DNA from 2 places in the Gilliamella sp. X-23 genome. Region 1 is predicted to be linked to the other one. Evidence: riboswitches for the same ligand, from Rfam matches in the RefSeq annotation. Region 1 holds a riboswitch; the other holds the start of a gene.

What was found. Region 1 has a riboswitch for preQ1 ahead of queF (preQ(1) synthase). Riboswitches for the same ligand answer to the same signal wherever they lie in the genome.
Region 2: linked by a shared signal. The riboswitch ahead of queD (6-carboxytetrahydropterin synthase QueD) and the one ahead of queF (preQ(1) synthase) in region 1 are both predicted to bind preQ1.

Annotation. Positions count from the first base shown of each region.
Region 1 is NZ_JBXSQG010000003.1:95,858-111,160, reverse strand. It holds gene yihI (Der GTPase-activating protein YihI) at 1-398, opposite strand, end outside; gene coaA (type I pantothenate kinase) at 569-1,504, shown strand; gene ACYH9I_RS03185 (DUF1090 domain-containing protein) at 1,523-1,951, shown strand; PreQ1 riboswitch class I at 2,108-2,152, shown strand; gene queF (preQ(1) synthase) at 2,156-2,629, shown strand; gene queC (7-cyano-7-deazaguanine synthase QueC) at 2,659-3,315, shown strand; gene ACYH9I_RS03170 (7-cyano-7-deazaguanine/7-aminomethyl-7-deazaguanine transporter) at 3,362-4,048, shown strand; gene ACYH9I_RS03165 (hypothetical protein) at 4,499-5,986, shown strand; gene ACYH9I_RS03160 (hypothetical protein) at 6,361-8,055, shown strand; gene ACYH9I_RS03155 (CYTH domain-containing protein) at 8,791-9,735, shown strand; gene glnE (bifunctional [glutamate--ammonia ligase]-adenylyl-L-tyrosine phosphorylase/[glutamate--ammonia-ligase] adenylyltransferase) at 9,827-12,670, shown strand; gene ACYH9I_RS03145 (extracellular solute-binding protein) at 12,732-14,894, shown strand; gene ACYH9I_RS03140 (MFS transporter) at 14,961-15,303, opposite strand, start outside.
Region 2 is NZ_JBXSQG010000009.1:90,805-106,107, reverse strand. It holds gene ACYH9I_RS07620 (hypothetical protein) at 1-538, opposite strand, end outside; gene ACYH9I_RS07615 (hypothetical protein) at 1,147-2,532, opposite strand; gene ACYH9I_RS07610 (hypothetical protein) at 3,312-3,908, opposite strand; gene clpB (ATP-dependent chaperone ClpB) at 4,075-6,645, opposite strand; PreQ1 riboswitch class I at 6,932-6,977, shown strand; gene queD (6-carboxytetrahydropterin synthase QueD) at 6,981-7,409, shown strand; gene ACYH9I_RS07595 (7-carboxy-7-deazaguanine synthase QueE) at 7,406-8,020, shown strand; gene argS (arginine--tRNA ligase) at 8,507-10,240, shown strand; gene pbpC (penicillin-binding protein 1C) at 10,317-12,656, shown strand; gene ACYH9I_RS07580 (putative quinol monooxygenase) at 12,708-12,998, opposite strand; gene ACYH9I_RS07575 (amidohydrolase family protein) at 13,457-14,473, shown strand; gene ACYH9I_RS07570 (hypothetical protein) at 14,618-15,303, opposite strand, start outside.

The sequences.
Region 1 (15,303 bases):
TCAATACGATTTAATTTGCTATCAAGATAAGTTTGTTGATCTTTAGTGAGTTTGGCATTTTGCTCGACTAGATCCAGTAACATATCTAATTTTGGATCGTTTTCTAATTGTTCTAATTCTTGTTGTGGCGATAAAACTGTTTTAGCCGGTTTTGGTTGTTTAACGGGTTTTATTGCATTGCTAGCACTTTCAACAACTAATGAAATCGGTTTTTTACTGCCAATGCGTGGATCTTTGCTTTTGCTTGTCGAATTTTTATTTTTGTTATTATCTTGATTATTAAAGCGAGAGCCACTTGGTAAGCCTTTGTGCTTACGTTTGCGCTTTAGCTCACGAGACTCTTCATTAATCTCTTGACGGCTTTTTTTAGTTTTTTGTTTCGATTTATTCTTTAACATACAATCTCTGTTTAATATTAGGGTTAATCATTTAACCAGCGTATTTTATCAGTAAGTCTTAAATATAGCTATGATGAAGCAGCCATGCTAATTTAAGATTGTAAAAAAAGAGATTTATGTATAATCTGAGCCCAATAAATTTGTCAGATCGAATTAGAGAACAAAATAAAATGAAAAATCATTTGAGCCCTTATATGCAATTTAACCGTCAAGAATGGGCAAGTTTGCGTAATGCTGTACCGATGACGTTAACCCCTGACGAGTTAACTTCTTTACAAGGCATTAATGAAGACTTATCGATGGATGAAGTCAGTGACATCTATTTACCTTTATCAAGGTTACTTAATTATTATATTAGTAATAGCTTTAGCCGGCAGGCGGTACTTTCTAAGTTTTTAGGCAAAAGTCACAAAATCCCTTATATTATCGGTATTGCCGGTAGCGTTGCAGTAGGCAAAAGCACAACAGCAAGGGTATTGCAGGCATTGTTAACGCGTTGGCCAGAGCATCGTAAAGTAGCTTTAGTGACAACCGATGGATTTTTATACCCCAATAAATGCCTTGAAGAACGTGGAATAATGAACAAAAAAGGCTTTCCACAATCATATGATATTAAAAAACTGATCAATTTTGTTGCGGATATAAAGTCAGGACAAGCTAACGTTAAAGCACCGGTGTATTCTCATCTGGTTTATGATATTGTCGAAGGTGAAGAAATGGTGATTGATAGTCCAGATATTTTGATTCTTGAAGGATTAAATGTACTACAAAGCACCTTGAATTATCCGCAAGCAAATAACCGTGTTTTTGTTTCTGATTATGTCGATTTTTCCATTTATGTTGATGCCGAGGTTTCGTTATTACATGATTGGTATGTGAACCGCTTTTTAAAATTTAGAGCTGGTGCATTTAGTGATCCCAACTCTTACTTTAACCACTACTCAAAACTGCCAGAACAAGAGGCCGTCAACATTGCTAATCGCCTTTGGCATGAAATTAATGAATTAAATTTGGTTGAAAACATCTTACCTACAAGAGAAAGGGCGAGTTTAATCCTGACTAAAGGTAAAGATCATAAAGTGGATTTGGTTCAGTTAAGAAAATAAGGTAAAGGGGGGATTGATATGAAGTCAGTAATTCAAGTAATAACTAAAGTAACCATTATTACTTTTGTGGGTTTATTTTCGCTTGGCGCTTATGCTTCAGAACATTCTGAAGGATTAACGTGTGAAAGCAAAAAACAAAATATTGAATCACAGATTGATTATGCTAAAAAAAATAATAACTCTCATCAAGTTCAAGGGCTTGAAAAGGCATTACATGATGTCAATAATTATTGTTCAAATGATAAGTTAGAAGAAAAATATAATAAAAAAATTCAAGAAAAGACAGATAAAGTTGTCAAAAGAACCCAAGAATTAAATCAGGCAAAAACAAAAGGTGATGAACACAAAATTGCCAAACAACAAGCAAAATTATCCGAGGCCGAACAAGAACTCAATGAAGCAAAAACTGAATTAGCTAAATTTTATCAAGAATTAAAATTAAGATAAGCGGTAACAAGTAGATTATTCACCCGCGTCGATTGCCTTTCCACTATGTTTTTATCATTAACCCCATCAATAGTTACTGTTGATGAGGTTAGTTTGATATTTTGTATTCTTTGTCACACTAGACTTTTATATTTAAAAAGAGTATGGTGTGCGGCTTGTTACGTGGTTCGTAAACCTCCCACGCTAAAAAACTAAGGAAACATCATGAATAAAATTACACTACTAGGCGATCAGTCTGTTCGCTATCCTACAACCTATTGTCCTGAAATACTCGAAACGTTCGATAATAAACATCCGAATAACGACTATTTTGTTAAATTTAATTGCCCAGAGTTTACTAGCCTTTGCCCTATCACTGGTCAGCCTGATTTTGCAACGATTTATATTTCGTACATACCCAATATCAAAATGGTTGAAAGTAAATCGCTAAAGCTTTATTTATTTAGCTTTCGTAATCATGGTGATTATCACGAAGATTGTATTAATATCATCATGAAAGATCTAATTAAATTAATGGATCCTAAATATATTGAAGTTTGGGGCAAATTTACACCACGCGGTGGTATTTCGATTGATCCTTATGCCAACTATGGCAAATCAGGTACCCATTGGCAACAAGTTGCGGCAAATCGATTAGCTAATCACGATATGTATCCAGAAAAAGTGGATAATCGCTAATTTATAATCCATCCAAACAGGAACCGTTAATGCAAACTCGTAAAGCACTCGTTATATTTTCTGGCGGGCAAGATTCAACTACCTGCTTACTGCAAGCCATTGCCGATTATGGACGTGAAAATGTTCAGGCAATCAGCTTTCATTATGGTCAACGTCATGCCATTGAGCTTGAAAAAGCCAAATGGATCGCTAAAGATTTAGGTATAAAGCAAACTGTCATTGATACATCAGTTATCAAACAAACCACGAATAATGCGCTCATCGACGACTCACAAGAAATTAAAGCAGCTCAAGATGGCGATTATCCTAATACCTTTGTGGATGGGCGTAATATGCTCTTTTTACTATTAGCTGGATGCCATGCCAAGCAGCAGGGCATTTCTGACATTATTATTGGAGTTTGTGAAACCGACTTTAGTGGTTATCCAGATTGTCGTGATATCTTTATTAAATCAATGAATGTATCGATGAATTTAGCCATGGATTATGCGTTTAATCTTATTACACCACTGATGTATTTGACCAAAGCACAAACATGGGAAATAGCCGATAAACTGGGCTATCTTGATTATGTCCAACAACATACCCACACCTGTTATTACGGGGTTGAAGGGGGATGTGGCAAGTGTCCTAGCTGTTTGCTGCGCGATAAGGGCTTGCAAGAATATATGGCTAGGGCTAGATAGATTTATTAATAACTGGGTTCTCTCACCCCATTAAAAAGGAAAAAAGATGTACTTAAAGAATCATTTCGAATCGATAGAAAAAAACTTTACCCGTGGGCAACAGCAAAAAGCGCTTTACTGGTTGGCTTTTTTCCATATTTTAGTTATTGCTTCAAGCAATTATTTAGTCCAAATCCCATTTGATATTTTTGGTTTTCACACCACATGGGGGGCTTTCACTTTTCCGTTTATCTTTTTAACCACCGATTTGACCATTCGAATTTATGGTGCAAGTTTGGCAAGAAAGATCATTTTTGTGGTGATGATCCCCGCATTGCTATTTTCATACCTTATTTCGGTATTATTTTTTGAGACACATTGGGTTGGCTTGTCGGCATTGACTGAATTTAATAGCTTTGTATTTCGAATAGCGCTAGCGAGTTTTGCCGCTTATCTGGTTGGGCAATTGATGGATATCACTGTTTTTAACTATTTAAGAAAAAATAAATCATGGTGGGTTGCACCAACAGCATCAGCAATCTTTGGTAATGGTATTGATACTATTGTCTTTTTTGCTATCGCATTTTATCAAAGTAGCGATGAATTTATGGCAAATCATTGGACCGAAATTTCGTTAATGGACTATAGCTTTAAAATTCTGATTTGTGGATTATTCTTTTTGCCTCTTTATGGAGTGATTTTAAATTTTATTCTAAAAAAATTAGTTTCAGCGCCCAAAACAATTAATCATTAAAATCTAAATTTTAGTTACTTACCTAAATAAACATAAACTCATTTATTATTTTTAGATGAGTTTTATGTTTAATACTGAAAAAACACACCAATATCTCACAACATCCAAAGGTTAATATAGCCTTTTATCCGGCGTCGGGCAGCCGAAGGCTTCATTCTGCATCCTGCGCTAGGTTTTTAGGAAATTTTGCCAAAAATTGGCGCTTTAGTATTTAGTTAGCTATAATTTTGATGATTTTTTAGCAAAATACAGCTCATTAAAAAAACGAACAACTATAAAAATAAAACACAAATTAACAGGAGGTCGGATATTGTGTGCTATCATTATAACAGGCATTGGCAGTGCTATACCTTAAATCTATTTAAGTTTCAGCGTAATCAAAAACAAACTCCATTTTGCTTTTTATCATCAAATCTAGCGAAATCACCAAAATTGCCGTCGATTTCCAACTTGTTATCCAAATCAGCCATAGTTTTTGCACCATTGTTGTTATTGCCATATTCAGTGAGTTCACAGGCGTTGTTGTCTCGGACTTCACAGGTTATTAATGGCTCTGCGCCGTATTTGACGCTTGATGGTGGCGTCACTAAATTAACTACAACTGATGATTTATTAAGTATTAAGTTATCGGACGGTCAAGTTCTCACTCCACAAAATAATAACTCAGTGATGACGCCAATTCATTTACCTAATGCAGGTGATACTCTTGCTAATATTGAAATGATAGTCCCACCATCAACCAACTCTGTGAGTATAAGTAGCTTGGTAACTCAAGGTAATTGGGGAGATGATGATGGAGATAGACTGGGAGCTAATGGTGTTACTGCAACGGGGAGTATATCAGTATCGTTTACGGATAAAAACGGTAAAGCCATTAGTCGTAATGATACATTAAATATTTGTAAGGCACCTTATAAAGTAACATTAAGTAGTACAGATGGTAGTTTAGCTACAGAGTATGGTGTACCAAATAGAAGTACTTTTAGTGGAAGTACGGTATCATATCATATCAATCCGAATTCACAACAGCCTAAAGTTTGTTATGCAAGGCCACGTTTGGTATTTGGTGGCACTAATTCCTATGGCGATAACCCCCGCTTTGCTGGTCCATCTAACATATGGGATCCTGCTAATGGTTTTTTAACGCAGTCAATTAATCCATCGTCTTATAGTCTCAATTTCCCCACTACGGGTGCTGATGGATTGTATTTTGATTTAGATGTTGGTGGAGCCGATGCAAGTCAACTAACTTGGTCTACGGTCACCAATGGTACTGATATAACAGCAACGGTGAGTTGGGTAAGACCTCGTTCAGACTCATTCACCATCCCATGCCGATGGTGCTCGGGTTACACTACATACGATGATTGGATTACTGATAAATCCCAAAATGTAACGCGGGTAACGTTACATGGTCCTAGGGCGGATAGTGCTAAAATACAATCAAGTAATCCTAGTCAACTTATAGTTCCATCTTTGCCACAGGTATTTGAGTTGGAGGGGAGGGATAGTAATGGTAATGTGGTCGTTAAATATGGATTTGAGTTGAAGCAGTGGTTTGTCCATCGGGGAGAGAAATATACTACTGTTCCTGAGCAAACAACTTGGTGTAGTAGTTTAGGGTATCGTTTTTCGCAAATAAGGGATTTAAGCAATGCGAAATGTGGTATACATAATTCTTATTTTCCATGTGTAGGAGGTATAGATGGCTCCACACCGTCGTCAGGCACTCTATATTACCAGCGTCGAATAGGCGCTGGGTTTTTAAGTGAGTGGAGCGATGTATCCTATTACGGTGATGCTGCTGGTTTTGGTCGTGGTGACATCTGGACCAGTGATGCAATATCAAATACAGTCCACTTATATATTCGCAGAGAAGGTTATGTGAATCAGTACAATATTTCCGGAGGAGGCTATGCTTTTTGCACCGTACCTTAGTGTTTAGTTCTTAATCCTTGGACTGTGGGGTGTTTATGTGTAAATAGAGATCAATCAACCAAAGAACCAAGCCCCCCAATGTTAAGCCTCAAGCCAGTTAGTTGGAGTGGCACTGTTGTGATTAACTACCACAACAGTGCTATCGATTCCTAATAACTAAACCCATTTCCCAAAAAATGCTAACAAAAGCTCAACCTTGTTCTTAACAAAACTTTACAAACATTTAACAAAAAAACTAGCGCATTATTAATCAACCGGTTATAATTCAATCTCTTTCAAAACAAGAGAGAGCTCACCAGTTAAGCAGTCAGTTTTAAAAAATTTAAATAAAACAAAAAATTACTTGACAGGATAATCGAAATGCGCTACCATGCATGGCATCTGGCATCTGGCATCTGGCATGCCAAACCTACGCCCTAAATCTTTTTCAATTTCACTGTAGCCTAAATCAGACTCAGTTCTTATTTTTATCACCTAAATTATCAAAATCATTGCACTTAGCGAAGTCGCCGTGTTTATCGGCAGAGTTATCGCCAAGGCCGAGACACTTATCTTTTCTATCTAAATTACCAGACTTACTTAAATTATTTAGATTACCTAAATTGCCGTTGTTCTTTGCGTTGCTGCTCTTATTGTCGTATTCGCAGTGTTCTATGGCATTGACGGCAAATACATCAAAGGAAATAGAGGGTACTGCGCCGTATTTAACGTTCGACGGTGGTCGAACAAGGAGCACATCAACGGATAGTTTGTTGTCTATAAGGTTGCAGGATGGTCAAGTCATCACGCCGTCTACTAATACATCAAGTGTATCAAATCCAATAAGATTGCCTTATGCAGGGAATACTCTGGATGATATAGATATGATAGTCCCATCATCAACTAGTTCAGTGAATTTAAGTGATTTAATCACTAGGTATAATTATTGGGGGGATGATGATGGGGATGGACAGGGTACAAGTGGTATTACTGCTACAGGGAGTATATCGGTATCGTTTACGGATAAGGATGGGAATACGGTTAATCGTAGTGATGCATTGGATATATGTAATGCTCCTTATAGGGTAAGGTTAGTAAGTACAGGGGGAAGTTTAACTACCCTGTATGGGGTGCCAAGGAGTAGTAATTTCGGTGGAGCTACGGTGGATTATTATATCAATCCGTATAACACTGTTGCTCGTGTTTGTTACGCAAGGCCGAATTTGTTAATGGGTGGTACTACTGACATCGTTTCTAATGATAATCCTCGCTACGCAGGTCCAGCTAACATATGGAGTCCCGTTAAGGGTTTTTTAGTTCAGTCAACAAGTCCATCATCTTACAACCGAAACTTTTCGACAACGGGGGCTGATGGGTTGTATTTTGATTTAGACATAGGTGGAGTAGGTGGAAGTCAGTTGACGTGGTGTGTTGTCACGAATGGTAGTATAAGAGCAACGGTAAGTTGGACAAAGCCGCGTTCTGGTGCATTCACAGACCCACATGGAAATATTCTACAAGCCGATGAATGGATTAGAGATAAATCCAGTTATGTAACACGGGTAACGTTAAGCGGTCCTAGGGCGGATAGCTCTCAGTTACAGTCAGCTACTCCTAATCCATTGATTGTGCCATCTTTGCCACAGACGTTTGAGTTAGTCGGTAGAGATAGTCGAGGTAATGAGGTGAGGTATGGATTTGTGTTAAAGCAGTGGTTCGTCCATCGTGGTGTTAGTGTGCGTAATCAGTCTAACCAATCCTCTTGGTGTAGAAGTTTGGGGTATCGTTTGTCAGAGGTTAGGGATTTAACTAATGCGACTTGTTCTGGTTTTAATTCAGGTTCATATTGTCAAGGCGTAGTAGGTGCCACGCCGTCGTCTAGTAATAATATTTACCAACGTCACATAGGTGCTGGTTTTTTCACGGAGTGGGGCAGCATGGGTATCTACGCTGATGCTGACTTCGTCCCCGGCAGCTACTGGACGGGCGATGCCTCAGGTGGTAATGGCTTCAATGTCTACTCGGACAGCGGCGCCGTTAACGGGCTCAGGGCTAGCTTCAGCTACTATGCTGTTTGCACCGCACCTTAGTTTTTATTTCTTAGCCCTTAATCCTTGGGCAGCGGGGGCGGTTATGGTGTAAATAGAGGATAATCTAACAAAGAATAAAGCCCCGTGTAAGTTGGGAGCATTTTTCCTTAGGGTTGCGCTGTTGCGGTTTAAATTTGTGGTCTATTTATAGTACAGCAAGGTTTCGGACGTTTTGACCTTGGGTGAACAAAATAGCTGCAGTGACCACGTCCGAGCTAAGGGAATTAGAGCGAATTCCCTTAGCAATCCCGCGCTTTGGCTACAGAATGTGGCCTACGGCTGCCCGACGCCGGTGCGTACCGGCTATGATTACTCGTATCATCCTGATACTCGCCTCTTCGAGGCCATCTTCGCTTTGCTCAGATGTTCAAATTTGTTCCAGACAAATTTGTCGTTCCAGACGGAGAATAGCCTCGCTCTGTTGTCGACACATTCTGACGCCGGAATAAGACAAATAACATAATCTTAAGTGTTTTTTGGTGAATTGTTTTTTGTTAAAAAGCAATGTAATTACATCCAAAAAGTGGTCAGGAAAGGTATTGATTTTATTGAAGTTTTTGTTTTTTTGTGTTTTTAAAGAAAATCAACCGCTTATGTAACCTAAGCAAAACGCCGACATACAACAAATCAACAAAACCACAAACATCTATCCCCCCACACTTAATGCATGTTTAAGTATATTTCTTAAATTATTCAATATATGATATAGCAAAATAACCAATATAAAACAGAACAATGAGTAACGAAATCGAATTAAAGTTTGAAATCAATACCAGCGATATAGCTAGTTTTAAATCTTTTTTAGAACAATGGTTAGATTGTGACAAAGCCGAATTTTCGGCAATATCATCAACAAAACGAAGTTTTACAAAGCTAAATTTAACCAATACTTATTATGACACCAACGATCATTATTTACGTAATCATGGTTGTGGACTTCGCGTAAGGGGGAGTGATGATGGTTTAGTGAAACGTTTTGAAATCACATTAAAACGTGACAAAAAATCGATTGCGGGGTTGCATGAGCGTGCAGAATTTAATGTTGATTTACCTGATTCTGTCCCCGATTTAACCGTATTGCCTTGCCATGCATTACCAAATGGCTGTGATGTTGCTCTACTACAACGGGATTTACAACCTCTCTTTACCACCGATTTTGAACGACAAGCGTGGTTAATTTCGTTTGCCAATAGCGAAATTGAAGTTGCGTTAGATCAAGGGCAAATCAGCTCAAATAATCAGTCTATCCTCATTAAAGAAGTTGAACTGGAAATCAAACAAGGTAATAAACAAGATTTACTAAATTTTGCTATTGAGCTAACTCGATTTAATTTGCATCTATTTTCACAAAGTAAAGCTTCTAGAGGTTATCGATTACTGAACAATCTGGCACCTAAAAAATGCGTTTATGTGCTTTCAAGCCAATGTGATTTAGCTGAGTTGCTCGAGTTTTGGCAACAAAACGAAGAATATGCGTTAGAAGTGGATGATTTAGCATACTACCTGCAAACATTAAATCAGGTAAATGATGAGTTAACCAATAAACCACTATCTCACGAACCGGAATTTGCCCAATGGCAAACGGCATTATTATCTATTAGTTCAATAAAAGCGTTTGCTTTTAGTGAGATAAATACCAAATTAAAATTGATGCTGATAGCCAGTATGCATTATTTGTAAGGAATAACTATATCAGTAGCAAAAGTCATTTATAATATAACCTTGTTTTGCTGATGCTATTTAGAGTACTAATTTCTAAGAGAGCTTGCCTATGTCAGAATTTAACTCGTCGTTTTCTTCTTTGTTTGAACAACAAAAGCAAAAAGTCACCACTCAACTTCAACAATGCAATCTAGCTCAAGTGCAAGCTCACCTTGATATTTTGGTGCAGAGTGATTTTTTGGTTGATGCTTTTAACCGATTCCCTAACTGGTTTGCTGACATAGTACAAAATCCACCGCAAGCAGATGAAAGGCCATTTTATCAATCTTGGTTAGATGCGCAATTGGCAGATGTGACCGATGAAGCTATTTTTATGAAAAAACTGCGGTTATTTCGACATTTTATGCTGGTGCGCCTTGCGTGGTCACAATTGGCTAGAATAAGCAATGATGAGCAGATTTTATTGCAACTGACCGAATTGGCCGAAGTGATCATTGTCACTGCGCGTAATTGGTTGTATCAACTTAGTTGCAAAGAGTGGGGAACCCCTTGCAATGCTCAAGGCCAAGCACAACCTTTACTGATTTTAGGTATGGGGAAATTAGGTGGCGGGGAGCTGAACTTTTCGTCCGATATTGACTTGATTTTTACTTATCCCGAGCATGGGCAAACCCAAGGCGGTCGGCGGGAGCTTGATAATGCTGTCTTTTTTACTCGATTAGGTCAACGCTTAATTAAATCGCTTGATCAGATCACTGAAGATGGCTTTGTCTATCGTGTTGATATGCGCTTGCGTCCGCTTGGCGATGGTGGGCCTTTGGTGCTTAGCTTTTCTGCCATGGAGGATTATTATCAAGAGCAAGGTCGAGATTGGGAGCGTTATGCCATGGTTAAAGCTAAAGTGCTTGGCGATCAGAGCGCCCCTTATGTATGCGAACTGTATCAAATGCTGAAGCCTTTTGTTTATCGCCGCTATATTGATTTTAGTGTTTTACAATCATTGCGTAATATGAAAAGCATGATTGAACGTGAAGTACGTCGCCGTGGTTTAAAAAATAATATCAAGCTTGGCGCTGGTGGCATTCGTGAAATAGAGTTTATTGTACAGGTGTTTCAACTTATTCGCGGTGGGCGAGTGGTTAGGTTACAAACTCGTTCGCTATTAAATGCGCTTCATGTGATTGAACAAGAAGGACTACTTGAATCGAACGAAGTATCATTGTTACGAGAAAATTATCTATTTTTGCGCCGTTGTGAAAATCTTCTACAAGCCATTGCCGATGAACAGACTCAAACATTACCAGACGATGCACTTGATCAAATTCGCTTAGCCACCAGTATGGGTTTTGACAATTGGCATGATTTTGAAAAAGATTTATCTGGACGAATGGAATATAATCGCCAAATTTTTAATGAACTTATTGGCGAAAACGAATCAGAATCTACCTCAACCACAAAGCCTTATAACGATCAATTTGACGATCTTTGGGTGCCTGATCTTCAAATAAGCGATGTTAGTGTAATATTACCTACCTATTCAGAAACAGAAGTTACGCAGATCTACCAAATGTTAGTGCAATTTCGTGATGATATAGGTAAACGTACCATTGGCGTACGGGGGCGTGAAATCCTCGATCAGTTAATGCCACGCTTGTTAGAATCTGTCTGTAGCGAAAAGCAAGCAACAATGGTGCTAGCAAGGATTTTGCCATTGCTAGTGAATATTGTAAGTCGTACCACTTATTTAGAGCTGTTACTTGAATATTCAACCGCTTTAAAGCAATTAATTCGTCTATGTAGCGCATCGCCAATGATTAGCGATCAACTTGCTCATTATCCTATATTGTTAGATGAGCTTATTGATATCAATTCGCTGTACCAAACCGTTGCACCTAATGAGTATAAAAGTCAGCTTTATCAGTATTTATTACGCATTCAGTTGGATGATGAGGAGCAACAGCTTGAAGCATTACGCCAATTTAAGCAGATGCAATTACTGCATATCGCCGCCGCTGATGTTGAGCATGTGTTAACCACGATGAAAGTTAGCGATCATCTAACTTATGTGGCTGAATCCTTATTAGATTTTGTGGTACAAATGGCTTGGAATCAAATGGTTGCTCGTTATGGAAGACCGGAATATTTAGCCGATAATGATAAAGGACTAGTTGTGGTTGCCTATGGTAAATTAGGTGGCTGGGAATTGGGTTATGGTTCGGACCTTGATTTAGTCTTTTTACATAATTGCCCAGCTAATAGTGTGACCAATGGTGATAAGCAGATCGACAGTCGTCAATTTTATTTACGCCTTGTGCAACGTATCATCCATCTATTTAATGTGCGTACTAGCTTTGGTATTTTATATGAAGTTGATGTTAGACTTCGTCCTCAAGGCGATGCAGGGCTTCTTGCTTGTAGTTTAGATTCGTTTGAAGATTACCAAATGAATGAAGCTTGGACATGGGAACATCAAGCCTTGGTGCGTGCTCGAGCTGTATATGGTGAAGGTGAATTAATCAAACGCTTTAACCAAATTCGGCATAATGTACTTTGTAAAAAGCGTGATGAAGTTGTATTAAAAAAAGAAGTGCGTGAAATGCGTGAAAAAATGAGAGTACATCTAGGTAGCACTCAAAACAATTTATTTAACTTAAAAATTGATGAGGGTGGTATTGGTGATATTGAGTTTTTATCGCAATATCTAGTGCTTAATTATGCCTATCAATATCCCAAAATGACAACATGGAGCGACAATGTCCGCATTTTAGAACTCGCGGCAAATTACCAAATTATGGATAACGAAGAAGCCCAGCAGTTAACTAAAGCTTATATTGATATGCGTAACGAAATCCATCAATTAGCACTGCAAGTTTTACCAAGCACGATTGAGAACTCGTGTTTTAAGCAAGAAAGACATATTGTTAATCAGAGCTGGCAAAAGTGGTTAACCTGATATTTGTGTTAGCAGCTTAATTTGGTAAAAAAATTTGTTTAATTTTGGAGTTTAAAACTAAATGACAACGATCAAAGATATAGCTAAACAAGCAGGGGTATCTCATGGTACGGTTTCAAATGTACTTAATGGTCGTGGAAATGTTAGTGTTAAAAAAATTAAATTAGTGGAAGATGCTGCTCAAAAGCTAGGGTATCAGCTTAACTTACAAGCAAAAATACTAAAAGAAGGTGCGGCAAAGACGATTTCGGTTGTTTTGCCTAATATCTCATCTCAACAATATGCTAATCTTTATGATGGATTATTTCATGATTTAAATCAACTTGGTTATGAATTAACGTTATACCTAACTTATGATTCCAGAGAGCTAGAACAAAAACTTATTGAACAGATAGCTGTTAAGCGCGATTATGCAGTGATAGCCGTTAGTACTTTAGACAATGCCAATAGTTATTATCAAAAAATAAAAATAGCTAAAGAAAAAATTATTTTTGTTTATCGCCAACCTGAATCGGCTGTGCAATTTATTACGTTGGATTATGAGAAGGCTGGCGCTGATATTGCTAGTCAGATAATGAAACATGATTATAAACGTATTGGTTTACTGAGTAATTCTGATCATCATACTCATGCACAATCTTTTAAAAAAGGTCTGCAAAAAGCTTTTAATGCACAACATTATCCTATTGAATTAAAAAGTATTGAATCAATTCCGTCAAATACGACTTATAATTTGTCTTTCAGTTTTTTTACAAAAGAATCTGAACCTTTTGATGCGCTTATTACCATGGATATTGAGCGTGCGCGTTATTTACGGAATGCTAGTTATTTTGGTAGCTTGCAACTTTGTCCGCCTATTTATACGCTTACTGATGATAGTTTTTTTTATGAAAACAATTTTTATCAATATCATATGAATTATGGTATGTTAAGCCAGCAAATCATTAGCTTAATCAAAGGAGAGCCAGTTTCTAAATTAGATAATAAAGGCTTTTTCTTATTGTCTGATCAGGTTGCTAATACCAAATTTAATAGCAATGAGCAAATCAATGTATTAATTATACCTAGTCCATCAACCGAGGCTGTAAAAAAGTTACTTCCACATTTTGAAAAAATGAGCGGAATAAAAGTTAATTTAATTATCGAACCGTTTGATAAAATTTATCATATTCTCAATAAGCTTGAGCAATATAAACAAATTGATATTATTCGTATTGATATGGCAGGATTGCCTTGGTTTGCCCCAAAGGTATTTAAACCATTATTTGATTTAAATCTTAACTTAACTAATTTATTCAGTCGCTATTTACCTGACATTGTTAAACGATATAGTTATGTGAATAATACGGCTTATGCACTGCCTTTTGATCCCAGCGTGCAGATGTTATTTTATCGTAAAGATCTGTTTGAAGATCCCTTAATTAAACGAACCTATTTTGAAAAATATCGTCAACATTTAGATGTACCTGTTGATTTTAAACAATTTAATCAAATTGCTGGCTTTTTTAATCAAGCACAAAATCCTGAATCACCAATAGAATTTGGTAGTTGCATAACCTTAGGTAATGACGAAATTATTGCATCTGAATTTCTAGTACGTTATTACGCTCAGGGAGGTGGGCTATTTAGCAATCAACAATTAGGTTTGGATTGTTCAATAGCTGTTAAAACATTGACACAATTACAGTCTTTTATGCAGATTGCAAACAAAGTAGATACGGCATGGTGGCAAGAGTCAGTTAATCAATTTGAGCAAGGTCGGTTGGCTATGATAATGGTCTATGTTAATTTATTCAGTTATATCAATCATCGAAATATTTTGCCATTAGTGGGGTATGCTCAAGTGCCTGGTAATAGTCCACTATTTGGTGGTGGCTCATTAGGTATTTCAAAATATAGTAAAAAAACAGTTTCGGCGACACTATTTTTTGATTGGATTTATTCTAAAGAAATCAGTGAGCAAATTGCATTATTAGGCGGTACAACCGCACAAAATAGTATTCTTCAAAACCAACGCATTATAAAAAGTTATCCTTGGTTGAAATTAGCACAATTACAGTATGCCAATGGAAAACGAGAAAACTATATAGGTAATCAAGCTATTAATTTAAGACATATTGAACATATTATTGGTCATTATTTATCAAAGTGGATTAAAGGACAATATAGTTCCGAGCAGGTTGTTTTAAAAATTAACTCTCATATAAAAAAAGAATACTGCTAATAAGGTTAATATATTAGCAGTATGGCATTTGTTATATCAATATTTACTTTATTTATTGTGTTTTAATTATGAAGTGGTTTTAGATGTTGTAATAATATCTTTATCTCTAAAGAAAAACCAAAAACCAACAGCAACGACAGCGGCTACAGCAGCTGGGTAGATCCAAAACTCTTGCCATTGTGGACCTGCATTTGGTAAGGTTTTTGCCGTAACTACTCGGTTATTGATAAATCCGCATACTGATGCCGCCATAAATAGACCAAACCCATTGGATATAATAAGACGTAAACCTTGAGCTTGAGCTTTAATTTCAGGGCCTGCTTTTTTATCGACATAAATATCTCCAGCGGTAAAGAAGAAGTCCCAACAAGCTCCTTGTAACAATAATGCAACAATAACATAAAAGAGT
Region 2 (15,303 bases), on a different contig from region 1:
CCAAAGTACTACCTACATAAGGCAAAACTATTGGAGTTATTGAGCTTGATAGATTGGTTGACGGTGTGAACCTTGTGCCATCCCGCAACTTAATAAACAAGAAGTCATCCGTTGAGGTTGTCCTTGTCCGACCACCGTCAAACGTTAAATATGGCGCACTACCCTCAATATACCTTGATGTAGATGCCGTTAATGCCATAGAACTCTGTGTATATGACAACAAAAACAATGGCACGAAGAACAACCATAATTTAGTTAATCTAAATAATCTAAGTAAGTTTGGTAGTTTAGATAGACAAGGTAAGTGCCTCGGCCTTGTAGATAGCCCTGCCGATAAACTCGGCGAGTTCGCTAAGCTCGATAACTTCGGTGATAAAAATAAGAATTGAGTCTGATTTCGACTACAGTGAAATTGAAAAAGATTTAGAGCATAGGTTTGGCCGGCCAGTTGCCAGTTGCCAGTTGCCAGTTGCCAGTTGCCAGTTGCCAGTTGCCAGTTGCCAGTTGCCAAATAATGGTAGCGCATCTCAGTTATCATGTCAAGTAATCTTTTGTTTTATTTATATTTTTTACAATTAACCGCTCAACTAATGAGCATTCCCTTGCTTTAAAGCCGCTTAAATTATAATCGGCTGATTAATAATGGCTACTTTTTTTTGTTAAAATTTTGTAAATTTTTGTTAATGGTGAGATTGAGCTATTATTGGTCTGTTTTGGGAAATGGTTTTGGTGGTGTTTTTTGAATAAAAAATACCAAAACAAAAACATTAATAAAATCAATATATTTTCCGATCTGTTTTGGTGAAAAATAAGTTTTTTTATTTCGGTGAATGGAATGGATTGGGGTTAGTGGTTTCGGGCGTTTTAACCTTTGGTGTATAAAATAACTATAGTGACCACACCCGAAACCTTTCCGTACTATAAATAGACCACGAATTTAAACCGCCACAGCGTAATCACTAAGATTTCCAACCACGCTTTCAGCGTGGGCGGCGGGGGGGCGGCACGATTGTGGCTTCGCAGCAACAGCGCAGCCCTAAGGGGAAATGCCCCAACTTACGCGGGGCTTTATTCTTTGATAGATTATCCTCTATTTGTACCATAACCGCCCCCGCAACCCAAAGATTAAGGACTAAGATATAAAAGCTAAGGTGTGGTACAAACAGCATAGTAGTCGTCGAGGTAGTTATGGGTGCCGATGAAGCCGTAGTACGAGTCGACACCGAAGTATTTGCCATCTATTACGTCACTCGTCCAGTAGTAGTCGTTGACGATGCCAGCACCAGGGTAGGGGTACATGCAGCCCCACTCCGTGAAAAACCCAGCACCTATGTGACGCTGGTAATAATTACCAGATGAACGAGGAGTTGCGCCAGAAATAGGAAAAGGACTAGTTCTGACTGAATTGGTTAAATCACTTACCCTAGCAAGACGATAACCTAAACGACTACACCAAGATATTTGATGAGACGGTTGAGACTGTTCATAACCCCGATGGACGAACCACTGCTTTAACACAAATCCATACTTCACCTCATTACCACGGCTATCCCTACCCACCAACTCAAAGGTCTGCGGCAAAGATGGTACAGTTAAAGGACTAGGATTTGTTGAACTTATCTGAGAACTATCAGCCCTAGGACCTCTTAACGTTACCCGTGTTACATATTTTGATTTATCAGTAATCCATTCATCTTCGTATGCACCTCGGTTTGGCAGCCTCCAACTCACCGTTGCTCTTATACTACCATTCGTGACAACAGACCACGTCAACTGACTTGCATCAACCCCACCTATATCTAAATCAAAATACAACCCATCAGCACCCGTTGTCGGAAAGTTTCGATCGTAAGATGATGAACTCATTGACTGAACTAAAAAACCCTTAACAGGACTCCATATGTTGGCAGGACCTGCATAGCGAGGCCTATCATGAGGAATGATAGGGTTATTATTAGGAACGATAGTAGTACCACCATATAACAAATTCGGCTGTGCGTAACAAACACGAGGAACACCGTCATACGGATTAATATAATAATCCACCGTAGCCCCACTAAAACTACTACTCCTTGGCACCCCATACTGAGTAGTTAAACTTCCTTCTGTACTTACTAACCTTACCCTATAAGGAGCATTACATATATCCAATGCATCACTACGATTAACAGTATTGCCATCCTTATCCGTAAACGATACCGATATATTCCCCGATGAGGTAACACCACTTGTACCCTGTCCATCTCCATCATCATCTCCCCAATTACCCTGAACAACCAAATCATTTATACTAATTGAACTCTGTGACGACGGAACGACCATTTCTATATGACCTAAGTTACTCCCCACATACGGCAATATTATTGGATTTGCTGAACTTGATGGATTAGTTGATGGCGTAATAACTCGACCATCCTGTAACCTAATAGACAACAAACTGTCTGTGTCTGTTACCTTTGTCCGACCCCCATCAAAGGTTAAATATGGAGGAGTACCCTCAATATACTTTGATGTATATGTCGTTAATGCCATAGAGCCCTGTGTATATGATAATAAGAACAATGCCACGAAGAACAATGCGGATGTTGATAATAACGAGAATTTAGATAACAATTTGGAAATCGGCGATAGCCTTACCGATAAACTCGACGAGTTCAATAAGCTCGATAACTGCAACTTTGATACCCCAAAAGATACACCGAGTAATTACAATGCATAACAACCTACCTTTTAAATAAATTTTTTATGGGAATTTCAGGATTGTTACTTAACAATAAGGACTTTTGTCCGGACGAAAGATTGTATTCTGCCACAAAATAAAGAACAGCTTATTTTTGTAAAATTTTGTTAAGCGCATAAGGTTGAGCTTTGGTGGTGTGTTTTGGGGAATGGTTTTAGTGATGTTTTTTGAATAAAAAACCAAATAAAATTTAATAAAATTAATGCCTTTTTAACCGATTTTTTGGTGATTGAATAGTTGTTATTAAAGTGCTCTATTCGTGGTTTTGTTGATTTGCTATATGCTGGCGCTTTGTTTAGGCTGTGTAAGTGATTGATTTAGCTTAAAAACATCAAAATAAAAACTTGAATAAAATCAATACCTTTTCTGACCACTTTTTGGATGATTAAATGGCAATTATTAAGGCGTTTTGTCCATAGTTTGACCTATTGTTAGAAAGCGGCACTTTGTCTAGATTGTATAAGCGATTAATTTTTCATTAAAATAATAAAAAATACCATTAAATTAATGCCATAAATATTTTCTATTGGTGGTTTTCTTTTCTTACTCTATTTATATTTTTATACAAACGTTACTTCCTTGCATAAATCTTTTTTTCTGAATCAGGAACCGGTTCGCCAACTTCCCTTGCAATTAATTCGAATTTGTTTTCGATGACATTTTTATAAAAGATATCAATAAACTGTTGAAAAGCTAGAAAGTTATCTTTGATTTCGGTGCTTGATGATGGCTTTTGTTCAATAGAAAAATCAAGTATTGTGTCTTTATCGCCAATATTTTCAATATTTAATTTGATACGGATACAATCCAATTTAATAGAGTCAAGAGTATGGATAAAGAAGATGTGAATTCGTTGCAGTGGGATTACCGTTGTTGGTCGTATTTCAGATGATAGGGTTAGGTTGTTTTCATCAATGCTGATTTGTAGGTTTTCTTGCTGTTTTTTTACTGTAAGATAAAAGCCTAATCGAAAAGCCGCCGCGGTGATTATGAGATACCCAACACAGATGCCTACTGTCACCATCCAATTTTTTGAAGTACAAGTTAATAGAAGATAAATAAAAATTGCTGTTGGTATGATAAACACAAATATAAGAAATAACATTTGGATAAAAGTGGAAAAGCCTTTATCTGCAGCGTGCACGGTAAATTTGTAGTTATGGTTCATTAGACCACCTAAATATTCTATCCTAATTTTTTTAATTATAAATTAAAGCAATTGTTTTTTATATAAAAAATTAAAGTTATTTTTATTTTCAGGCGGTTGTTATGGTGTTTATTTTAGTAGCATAAAAAAACCGACCATAAAGGCCGGTTTGTTGTTTGATGGTTAATTACTGTTTAGCTTCGATGTTGTCGCCAACTAAATCTAGATGAATGGTTTTACCCGGAACTAGTTTGCCAGACAGTATTTGCTGTGCCAATGGGTTTTCGATCTCTTGTTGGATCGCTCGTTTTAATGGTCTTGCCCCATAAATTGGGTCAAAGCCGACTTTAGCAAGTTGTTCCAACGCTGCATCCGAGATATCCAATTGGTAACCACGTTCATCTAAACGTTTTTCAACATGTGCTAATTGAATTTTTGCAATCGCTTTGATGTTTTCTTGACCGAGTGGGTGGAAGACCACTGTTTCGTCAATACGATTGATAAATTCTGGTCTAAAGTGTTTAGCAACAACTGTCATCACTAGCGCTTTCATTTCGTCATAACTTAGATCAACTTGACCTTGAATTAAGTCAGATCCTAAGTTTGATGTCATAATTATGACGGTATTACGAAAATCAACCGTGCGACCTTGGCCATCAGTTAAGCGTCCATCATCGAGAACTTGCAGTAAGATATTAAAGACATCTGGATGCGCTTTTTCGACTTCATCAAGTAAAATAACTGAATAAGGTCGACGTCTAACTGCTTCTGTCAAATATCCGCCTTCTTCATAACCAACATAACCCGGAGGTGCACCAATTAAGCGAGCAACAGAGTGTTTTTCCATAAACTCTGACATATCAATACGCACCATGGCATCTTCGCTATCAAACATAAAGTTAGCCAGTGATTTGCAAAGCTCGGTTTTACCTACCCCTGTTGGTCCTAAGAATAGGAACGATCCAATTGGTCTGTTTGGATCAGAAAGCCCAGCGCGGCTACGACGAATTGCATTAGCAACCGCTAATACCGCTTCATTTTGGCCAATGACACGTTTATGTAAAGCATCTTCCATATGTAATAGTTTGTCTTTTTCGCTCTCAAGCATTCTAGAAACCGGAATACCTGTCGCTTTAGATAGCACTTCGGCAATTTCGTTATCGGTCACTTTGTTACGCAATAACTTCATGGTTTTGCCTTCTAACTGAGTTGCTGAAGCCAGTTTCTTTTCGAGCTCTGGTATTTTGCCGTATTGTAATTCAGACATTTTGCTCAAGTCGCCAGCTCGACGTGCTTGCTCTATTTCAGTCCGCGCTTTTTCTAGCTCAGCTTTGATGCTTTGCGTGCCCGAAACAGCTGCTTTTTCTGATTTCCATTCTTCTTCAAGTGATGCATATTCCTTTTCTTTTTCAGAAAGTTCATCATTTAACATCTCAAGTCGTTTTTTACTGGCATCGTCAGACTCTTTTTTAAGCGCTTGTTGCTCAAGTTTAAGTTGAATGATGCGCCTTTCAAGTCGATCTAAAGATTCAGGTTTTGAATCCATTTGCATACGAATACTCGATGCGGCTTCGTCAATTAAGTCAATTGCTTTATCAGGCAACATACGATCAGAAATATAACGATGCGATAGCGTTGCCGCCGCCACAATTGCTGGATCGGTAATTTGTACATGATGATGCAGTTCATAACGTTCTTTTAATCCACGCAAAATGGCAATAGTATCTTCAACTGTTGGCTCGGCAACATAGACTTTTTGGAAACGACGCTCTAACGCCGGATCTTTTTCGATATACTGACGATATTCATCAAGTGTTGTTGCGCCCACGCAGTGCAATTCTCCACGCGCTAATGCAGGTTTTAGCATATTACCGGCATCCATTGCACCATCGCTTTTACCTGCACCAACCATGGTATGGATTTCGTCGATGAATAATATAATGCGACCTTCTTCTTTTGCTAAGTCTTTAAGCACGGCTTTTAATCGTTCTTCAAATTCACCACGATATTTAGCGCCGGCAATTAACGCACCCATGTCTAATGATAAAACACGTTTATTACGCAATCCTTCAGGTACTTCGCGGTTAACAATACGTTGAGCCAAACCTTCAACAATGGCGGTTTTACCCACACCTGGTTCACCAATTAATACCGGATTATTTTTAGTACGGCGTTGTAATACCTGAATTGTTCGGCGAATTTCTTCATCACGACCAATAACAGGATCAAGTTTACCTTGTTCTGCCCGTTGAGTTAAATCAATGGTATATTTTTTAAGAGCACCACGTTGATCTTCTGCATTAGGATCGTTCACGTTATCGCTACCTCTTACTTGATTGACTGCTTGGCTAAATTTGTCTTTATTGACACCCGATCTTTTAAGAATATCACTTAAGCTACCTTTGTCTTCTAAAGCAGCTAATATAAAGAGTTCTGATGATATATAACTATCGCCATTTTTTTGGGATAATTTGTCGCATAGATTTAATACGCGAATAAACTCTTGCGATGGCATAACATCCCCACCCACACCTTGAACTTGGGGTAATCGATCAATAGCTTGCGTTAATTCTTGTTGCAAAATAGCAATATTTGCACCAGCAGTAGTCAATAATGGTGTTATACTGCTACCTTCTTGATTAAGCATGGCTGATAGGACATGCACAGGCTCTATATATTGATTGTCTTTACCCAATGCAATAGACTGCGCACTAGCTAAAGCTTGTTGAAACTTGTTTGTTAATTTATCTAACCTCATAGTATTTATCTCCTGAGCAATAGATTTGGATTCAATGCTTAACACATTCAACCCATTTGCATGTGATCTAAATGTGTGTTGCAATCTAAATTTCAAGAGCAAATCCAGAATATTTTTTATAAAATTTATACAGCAAGATCAGCAAGTATTTAAAGCTTCACTAGCGTCAAAAATAAAGGTCACCGCAATTCAATCAATTACCACTCAATGTTGTTTTAAATAAAACTTGCAAGATGACAACTCAGCTTTTATCTATTATATTAGCGCCTTTATTTTGTTAGGTTCGCTAACCGTGGTTCGTAATCCATCCCACGTAAAAAAACTAGGAATATAAAATGTTTAAAATAGCTAAAGAGTTTCAATTTGACGCCTGTCATATGCTAGATGGGCACAATAAAAAGTGTCACAATCTGCACGGTCATACTTATCGTTTATTAGTCGAAATTAGCGGTGACCTTATCGATAATGGTTCAAGTCAAGACATGGTCATGGATTATGCTGATCTAAAAATGATTGTTAAACAGCATATTATTGATCCACTGGATCACGCTTATCTTTACAACCAAAATAACCCAAATGAGCGCCGTATCGCCACATTACTACAAGAAATGGAGCGCAAAATCTTTGCCTTTCCATGCCGAACTACTGCCGAAGGAATGAGCAAATTTATCTTTGATCGCCTGTCGCAATATTTGCCTGTGTCGATGATCAAATTATGGGAAACACCAACTTCGTATTGTGAATATCATCGGAGCCCAATATGATCGAATTTCGCATCGTTGAAATCTTCGAGTCTTTACAGGGCGAAGGTTATAATACAGGCATGCCTGCTGTTTTTATCCGTTTTGCTGGGTGCAATTTAAATTGTGCTTGGTGTGATACTAATTTCCGCCAATTTACCCGGTTTACGTTAGATACACTGCTTGCTAAAGTGAGTGAATATAACAGCAAAAACATTATCATTACTGGCGGCGAACCCACTATGGTTAAAGCATTACCTCAATTGCTTGTACCATTAAAAAATGCGGGTTATTTTATTGCCATTGAAAGTAATGGACTTGGCAAAGTTGATCCGCTTATAGATTATATAGCTCTTAGCCCTAAGTTTTGTTATCAGTCACGCTATCAAAAAATAGCACAACCTACTGCCAATGAAGTGCGGATTGTTGCCGAAAATCATGCTGATTTTATCCCTTTTTGCCAATATATCGAAACTCAAATTCACGCCAAACGCTATTACCTTTCACCGTGCGAAAAAGATGGTGCGTTTAATATGTTTGAAACCATTGAACTATTGGGGAAAATCAACAAAGACCGCTTGGATAATAAATGGCTTTTGAGTGTACAAAGCCATAAGTTTGCCAATATTGATTAGTCTTTTAAATTGAAGGAAACGGTTTTGGTGGTGTTTTTTGACTAAAAACCACCAAATAAAAACTTAAATAAAATCAATACTTTTTCTGACCGATTTTTGATGAAAAATAACCTACTCTTTTTGTTTTGGTGGGTAGAATGGTTTGGCTATGGGGAGGGCGAACGTTTGTTGTTTGGATGTTCAAAATAGTTATAATGAGCACGTCTTCGTTAGGAAATTATGACAAATTCTATAACTCAGATATGGTCGATAGAGTTATTTAATCACTAAAACTACAAACGCGCAAAATTTCTACACTAATTACATACTATTAACCAAAACAACTCTCCCAAATTTCAGATAAAACCGTCAGAAAACATATTGATTTAATTTAATTTTTTTATTTTGTTTTTAAATAAAAAAAATATCCCATCACATCCAATCAGTGACAATTCGTCACTTTCTCGGTATGATATTAGCCATTTTAGAAAATAGATTAGGTTTAGTGTGAATATTCAACAATTATTAACGCAACGTGTTTCGCAAGCGATGATTATGGCAGGTGCAGATAAAAACTGCGACGCTCTAATTAAGCAATCAGCTAAAGTGCAATTTGGCGATTATCAAGCAAATGGCATTATGTCTGTAGCCAAAAAACTCGGAATGCCGCCTCGGGAGCTTGCTCAAGCGGTTTTACAACATTTAGATATTGACGATATCGCCGAAAAAGTTGAAATTGCAGGTCCAGGCTTTATCAATATCTTTTTAAAAAATAGCTGGATTGCTAAGCAAAATGAAGTTGCTTTAGGTAGTAATAAACTCAATATTACTTTACCAACCAAGCCACAAACCATTGTGGTTGACTATTCTGCACCTAATGTCGCCAAAGAGATGCATGTCGGGCACTTGCGTTCAACCATTATTGGTGATGCTAGCGTTCGCGTTTTATCGTTTTTAGGGCATAACGTTATTCGTGCTAACCATGTTGGTGATTGGGGAACGCAATTTGGGATGTTAATTGCCTATCTTGAAAAGATACAAAATGAGCATGCCAATGATATGGATCTTTCAGATTTAGAGTCATTCTACCGTGCTGCTAAAAAACACTATGACGAAGACGAAGTGTTTGCCGAAAAAGCCCGTAATTATGTAGTAAAACTACAAGGCGGTGATGAGTATTGTCGCGATATGTGGCGTAAGTTGGTTGATATTACCATGACGCAAAATATTGTCACTTATAAACGTTTAAATGTTACGTTATCGCTTGAAGACACCATGGGCGAAAGCATCTATAACAGTATGCTACCGGGAATTGTTGCCGATTTAAAACAAAAAGGGCTAGCCGTTGAAAGCGAAGGCGCGATTGTTGTGTTTTTAGATGAGTATAAAAACAAAGAAGGGGAGCCGATGGGTGTTATCATCCAAAAACGGGATGGTGGTTATCTTTACGCTACAACCGATATTGCTTGCGCAAAATACCGTTACGAAACGTTACACGCTGATCGTATTCTTTATTATACTGACTCTCGCCAACATCAGCATTTGGAGCAAGTTTGGACAATTATTCATAAAGCCAAGTATGTGCCAGAATCATTAAAACTTGAGCACCATATGTTTGGCATGATGCTAGGTAAAGATGGTAAACCGTTTAAAACACGTTCTGGTGATACTGTTAAATTAAATGATTTGCTAGACGAGGCTTGTGAACGTGCGACAACATTAATTCGTAGCAAAAATCCTGACTTAACAGAAAGTGAGCTTGCCGAAATCGTCGATGCAGTGGCTATTGGTGCAGTTAAATATGCCGATCTTTCCAAAAACCGTACCACCGATTATGTTTTTGATTGGGATAATATGTTGTCATTTGAAGGCAATACCGCACCTTATTTACAATATGCTTATACCCGTGTGTTATCAATATTTAAAAAATCAAATATTGCCGAAGACAGCTTAACAGGTAATATTAGTTTAGAAACCGATAAAGAGCGTGCCTTAGCAACTCGTTTAATTCAATTTGACGAAACAATTTCAACCGTAGCAAGGGAAGGTACGCCGCATGTACTTTGTGCTTATCTTTATGAAATCGCGACGCTGTTTTCAAGTTTTTATGAAAACTGCCCTATTTTAACAGCCGACAGCGAAAGCTTGAAGCAAAGCCGCTTGAAATTGGCTTGTTTAACAGCGAAAACACTGAAAATTGGTCTTGATATGTTAGGTATTAAGACGGTTGAAAAAATGTAAGTAAACTGCCACCGATGTGAATGCATGGGTGGCAGTTTTTGCTAACATGCCTAGCATTTTGGACTATTAACTAAATATGATCAGGTTTATTGTTCGTCATCAAAATAAGTTAATGGCTTTGTTGCTGTTATTTATTACAATTTTTGCTATTCGTTTATATCCACATCCCCCACTTTCAGAATCACTAAGCTTTTCAAAGCGCTATTATGATGACAGTGACCAGTTAATTCGCATGACATTAGCCAATGATGATCGTTATCGTTTATGGACGCCTTTAGAAGATATTTCGCCCGATATTGTTAATGGCTTGTTACTGCACGAAGATCAGTGGTTTTATTATCATATTGGTGTTAATCCATTTAGTTTGATGCGCGCTTTTGGCGCAACTTATTTGACTGGAGGCAATCGTCAAGGCGCATCCACAATCACCATGCAACTGGCACGCATGCATTGGCGGTTAAATACTAGAACTATTGGTGGTAAATTGCATCAAATAGCTAGAGCAATTCAGTTAGAACTGATGTATTCCAAGCATGATATTTTAGAGGCTTATTTAAATTATGCTCCTTTTGGACGCAATATTGAAAGCGTTGGCGCCGCATCATTTATTTACTTTAATAAACCACCTGCGCAAGTTAATTTGCCCGAAGCATTAACGCTGGTGGTTTTACCTCAATCCCCAACCTATCGGGTTGATCGTAAAACAGGATTTGCAGGTAAAGCATTAGTTAAAGCAAGAAATCAATTATTTGATCGTTGGCAAGAAAAATATCATGTTGATAGCCATATTGCGGCGCTTTTTTCGCAAAAGTTGGTTTTACGTCAACCAGAACAAGTGCCCTTTGTGGCGCCCCATTTTGTGAATCAAATCATTCACCAGAAAAACGACCAAACCCAAGAAGTCAAAACCACATTAGACAGCAATCTGCAAAAAATCATCCATCGTCAAGTCAACGCGTTTATCGAGCGCAATCGTTTGAAAGGCATAAATAATGCCTCTGTGATTTTGGTTGATACCCAAACAATGAAGGTTAAAGCGCTGATCGGATCGGCTAATTATTTTGATAATTCAATTCAAGGTCAAGTAAACGGTACACTTGCCAAACGTTCACCCGGCTCTACGCTTAAACCGTTTATTTATGCGCTTGGCATTGATCAAGGTGTTTTGCATCCCCGTACCATTTTAAAAGATGTAGCAACCGATTTTGGTTCATACACCCCCGAAAATTTTGATCGCAACTTTCGTGGCCCTATTTCGGCTACCGATGCGTTAATTCATAGCCGTAATATTCCTGCGGTATGGGTTGCATCAAAATTGAATAATCCCACTTTTTACCAGTTTTTAGTCAACGCCCATATCCAAAAGCTCGCCGATGAAGCGCATTATGGCTTGTCTTTAGTGTTGGGGGGCGGTGAAGTGAGCCAGCAAGAATTAGTCGGCTTATATGCCATGCTAGCTAATGAGGGACGCTGGCAACCACTACAATTTACCGAATCAGAAACACTTCCCGAACCGGAAAAGTTGTTAAGCCCACAAGCGGCATTTATGACTATCGATATGTTAAAACAAAATACCCGTCCACAAGATGTGCTGAGCAAAATGCAAAAAAATGTAGTCCCTGTTGCTTGGAAGACGGGTACTTCATGGGGCTTTCGTGATGCTTGGACTGCAGGGACTTTTGGACACTATGCTATGGTGGTTTGGCTTGGCAATTTTGATGGTAGTGGTAATAATGCCTTTGTAGGTGTCGATGCTGCCACACCACTCTTTTTCAATATCGTTGATAGCATTAATGCTTATTATCCTAACGTGCGTTCCCCTAATCGCCCATTACCACCAAATTTAAAACGCATTGATATTTGTCTAACCAGTGGCAATTTACTGACCCAATGGTGTAAAGCAAAAGGTAAAACGTGGTTTATTCCTGGGGTTTCTCCTATTAATCCTGATACTATTTTCAGACCTGTTATGGTCGATAATCAAACAGGTAAAGCGGTTTGTCCACCTTATGATTTAACGACATCTCACTTAGCTGTTTTTGAATATTGGCCGTCCGATTTATCCGCTATTTTTGCTAAAGCAGGTATCCCGAAAAAAGTGCCACCCTCAACAAAACATTGCCGTTCATCACAAAATTATGTAGGTGAACCACCCAAAATAACTTCACCACTCAAAAATGTGGTTTATCAATTTAGAACAACAAAACAAAAAAATGAACAAATTAGTTTTACCGCTAATAGTGATGGCGATGTTAAAACACTTTATTGGTTTGTCAATGACAGTTTTATTGGGCAAACCGATCCCCGAAAGGCAATTAGCTGGATCCCAACACAAAGCGGAACGTTCAAAATATTAGTGCTTGATGACTTGGGGCGAAGTGATTCACGAAGTGTAAAAATCGAACTCTTTGATTAATAAACATGATAGTTAACCTTAAGTCACTAACTATCATAATCAACTTTTAAGCTACATGATTTGTTTAACTATATTAATTTCTAACCCATCAACGTGATCTTTAGCAAAGTTGGCAAATTCGACAAAATGAGGCGTTGTATTGTGAAAATCAATGGCCTGTTGTGAAGCCCATGTTTCGATCACAACAAAAATATTAGGGTTATCAATACTTTGATTAAGTTCATAGCGCACGCAACCTGCTTCGGCTCTACTACCTGCGACTAATCGTTTAAATATTGGTTGAAATGCATCATAAAATTCTGGTTTAACGGTGATTGTGGCAACGATATTTAATTGGCTCATGTTAACTATCCTATATTTCAAAATAATTGGTTAGCACAGTATACGCTTGGTATTACGAATAATCCAAAGCAGAATAATGAGATAAATAATCTCATTTTTGTGACGCTCAATTATTATTATTAAATAACAAGTTATCATTTAATTTTTTATTTTATGGATAATTTGTATTTATTGAACGCTTTTTTGTTAGTAGAAAATCTAAAAAATAATACTTTAACCATTTCATTTATTTATATATTTTATCAATTATAGTACTTGCTATTAAAAATATTTTGGTTAGAATTTCTGCAATTTTTAATCGATAAGGTATAAGCGCAATGAACACTTGTAAATCAATAATCCTAATCACTAAAATTATTGATATTACTTTTATCCTCCTTTTTGGGGGATTTTTTTTGCCTATTGCGCTCGATTTTATCCACTTTATTTAAAATGATTGCATTGTAGAGGCACACATTATGATTGAACATAAAAACATGTTATTAACCACAAGAGACCAAAGTTTAAAAGCCTATTTAATGAATAAAATTAAACAAAATGGCGGATGGGTTAATGCTCATATGCATGCCGATCGTGCTTTTACTATTTCGGTTGATAGTTTTGATGTCTATCAAAAACAGACCTTAATTGAAAAATGGGATACATTAGATAAAGTCAAAGCATCAATGAGCGAAGATGATTACTATCGCCATTTTAGTATGGCGGTTGAACGGATGATTGAGCAAGGGGTGAGTGCAATGGGATCGTTTGTTGATATTGACCCTATCGCTCAAGAACGGGCAATTAGAGGGGCGTTAAGAGCACGCGAAACCTATAAAAATGACATCACTATAAAATTAGTCAATCAGACACTTAAAGGCGTTATCGATAAAGAAGCTCGTTATTGGTTCGATAAAGGCGCTGATTTAGTTGATATTATTGGTGGTTTACCACGTCGTGATGAGCGCGATCATGGTGAAGGAATGGGACTGAAACATCTTGATGTGCTAATGCAAACAGGTAAATCATTAGGAAAAATGGTGCATGTACATGTTGACCAGTTTAATTCTCAAGATGAGATCGAAACGGAACAGCTTACCGATAAAACCCTTGAACATGGTATGCATGGTCGCGTTGTTGCTATTCATAGCATTTCGATCACAGCCCACAGTTTAGAATATCGCCAAAAACTCTATAAAAAAATGAAAGAAGCAAAAATGATGGTAATTGCCTGCCCATTTGCTTGGATCGATAGCCCACGCCGTGAAGAACAAGGCCCTACTCGTAACTCACTCACCCCCGTAGATGAACTAGCTGCTGCTGGTATTCCTGTTGCTATTGGTACTGATAACGTGAGTGACTATATGTTACCATTTTCAACTGGTAATATGTGGGAAGAACTTAAATTGTTAGTGACCGGATGTCGTTATACTGATTTAGATAATGTAATTAATGTAGCAACAAAAAATGGACGAATGGTGCTTGGGCTTGAATAGTTAATCATCTATCTTAAATAAAAATCCCACAAACAATAAATAATGTTGTTTGTGGGATTTTATTTTTGCTGTGCATATAAATATTATGCACACTGATGAGATTAGATTATCTTTTGTAAAAATTAAAATATAAACTTTAATTAGTTATAAATATGAAAGATCTCTAATAATATCGTCAAACCGTGATTTTAGTTCGGTTAATTGCTGTTCTTTTGCTGCTTGAAGCAAGCTATCTTTAGTTTTCAACACTCCTTCACTATGGTTGCGCAAATTAGAGGGCACATTACCAGAATAGATATAATCATGTTTTGCCGATGTTTGAACAATGTCAAATTTTTTATTGTAACTATAAGCACCATGGACATCAATTTCAGTGGTCAAGGTTAATTTATTGCTATGCGTCACCGTTTTTAAATTAAATTGCTGATCTTTGTAGGTTTTAACTTGCTTTTTATTGCCGTTTTCGTCAGACACTTCAACAAATTTATCAAAGACTTGTTCGGTTTTGGTTTCATTGTTAACGGATTCTCCAAGATCAGAAAATTCAACATTTGTCGTAATGCGGATTGTGACATCTGCCTGACTTGGTTGATAAGCAATGAATTCTATAAAGTCCTTACTTAATATATCTAATACAAAAGATTTTAATTCTAAAGAATTATAATAAACTTTAATTTTTCCTTTTTTTGTATAATTATTTGCTTGTGAATCTGCATCGCGAAAAGATCCGTATTGACGATAAGTAGAAGCTGCCGAGGCGTAATATTTAGCAATTTCACGAAATTGATAACGATGCGTTGCAGTCTTTGCAAGTTGTTGTGCTTGTTCAT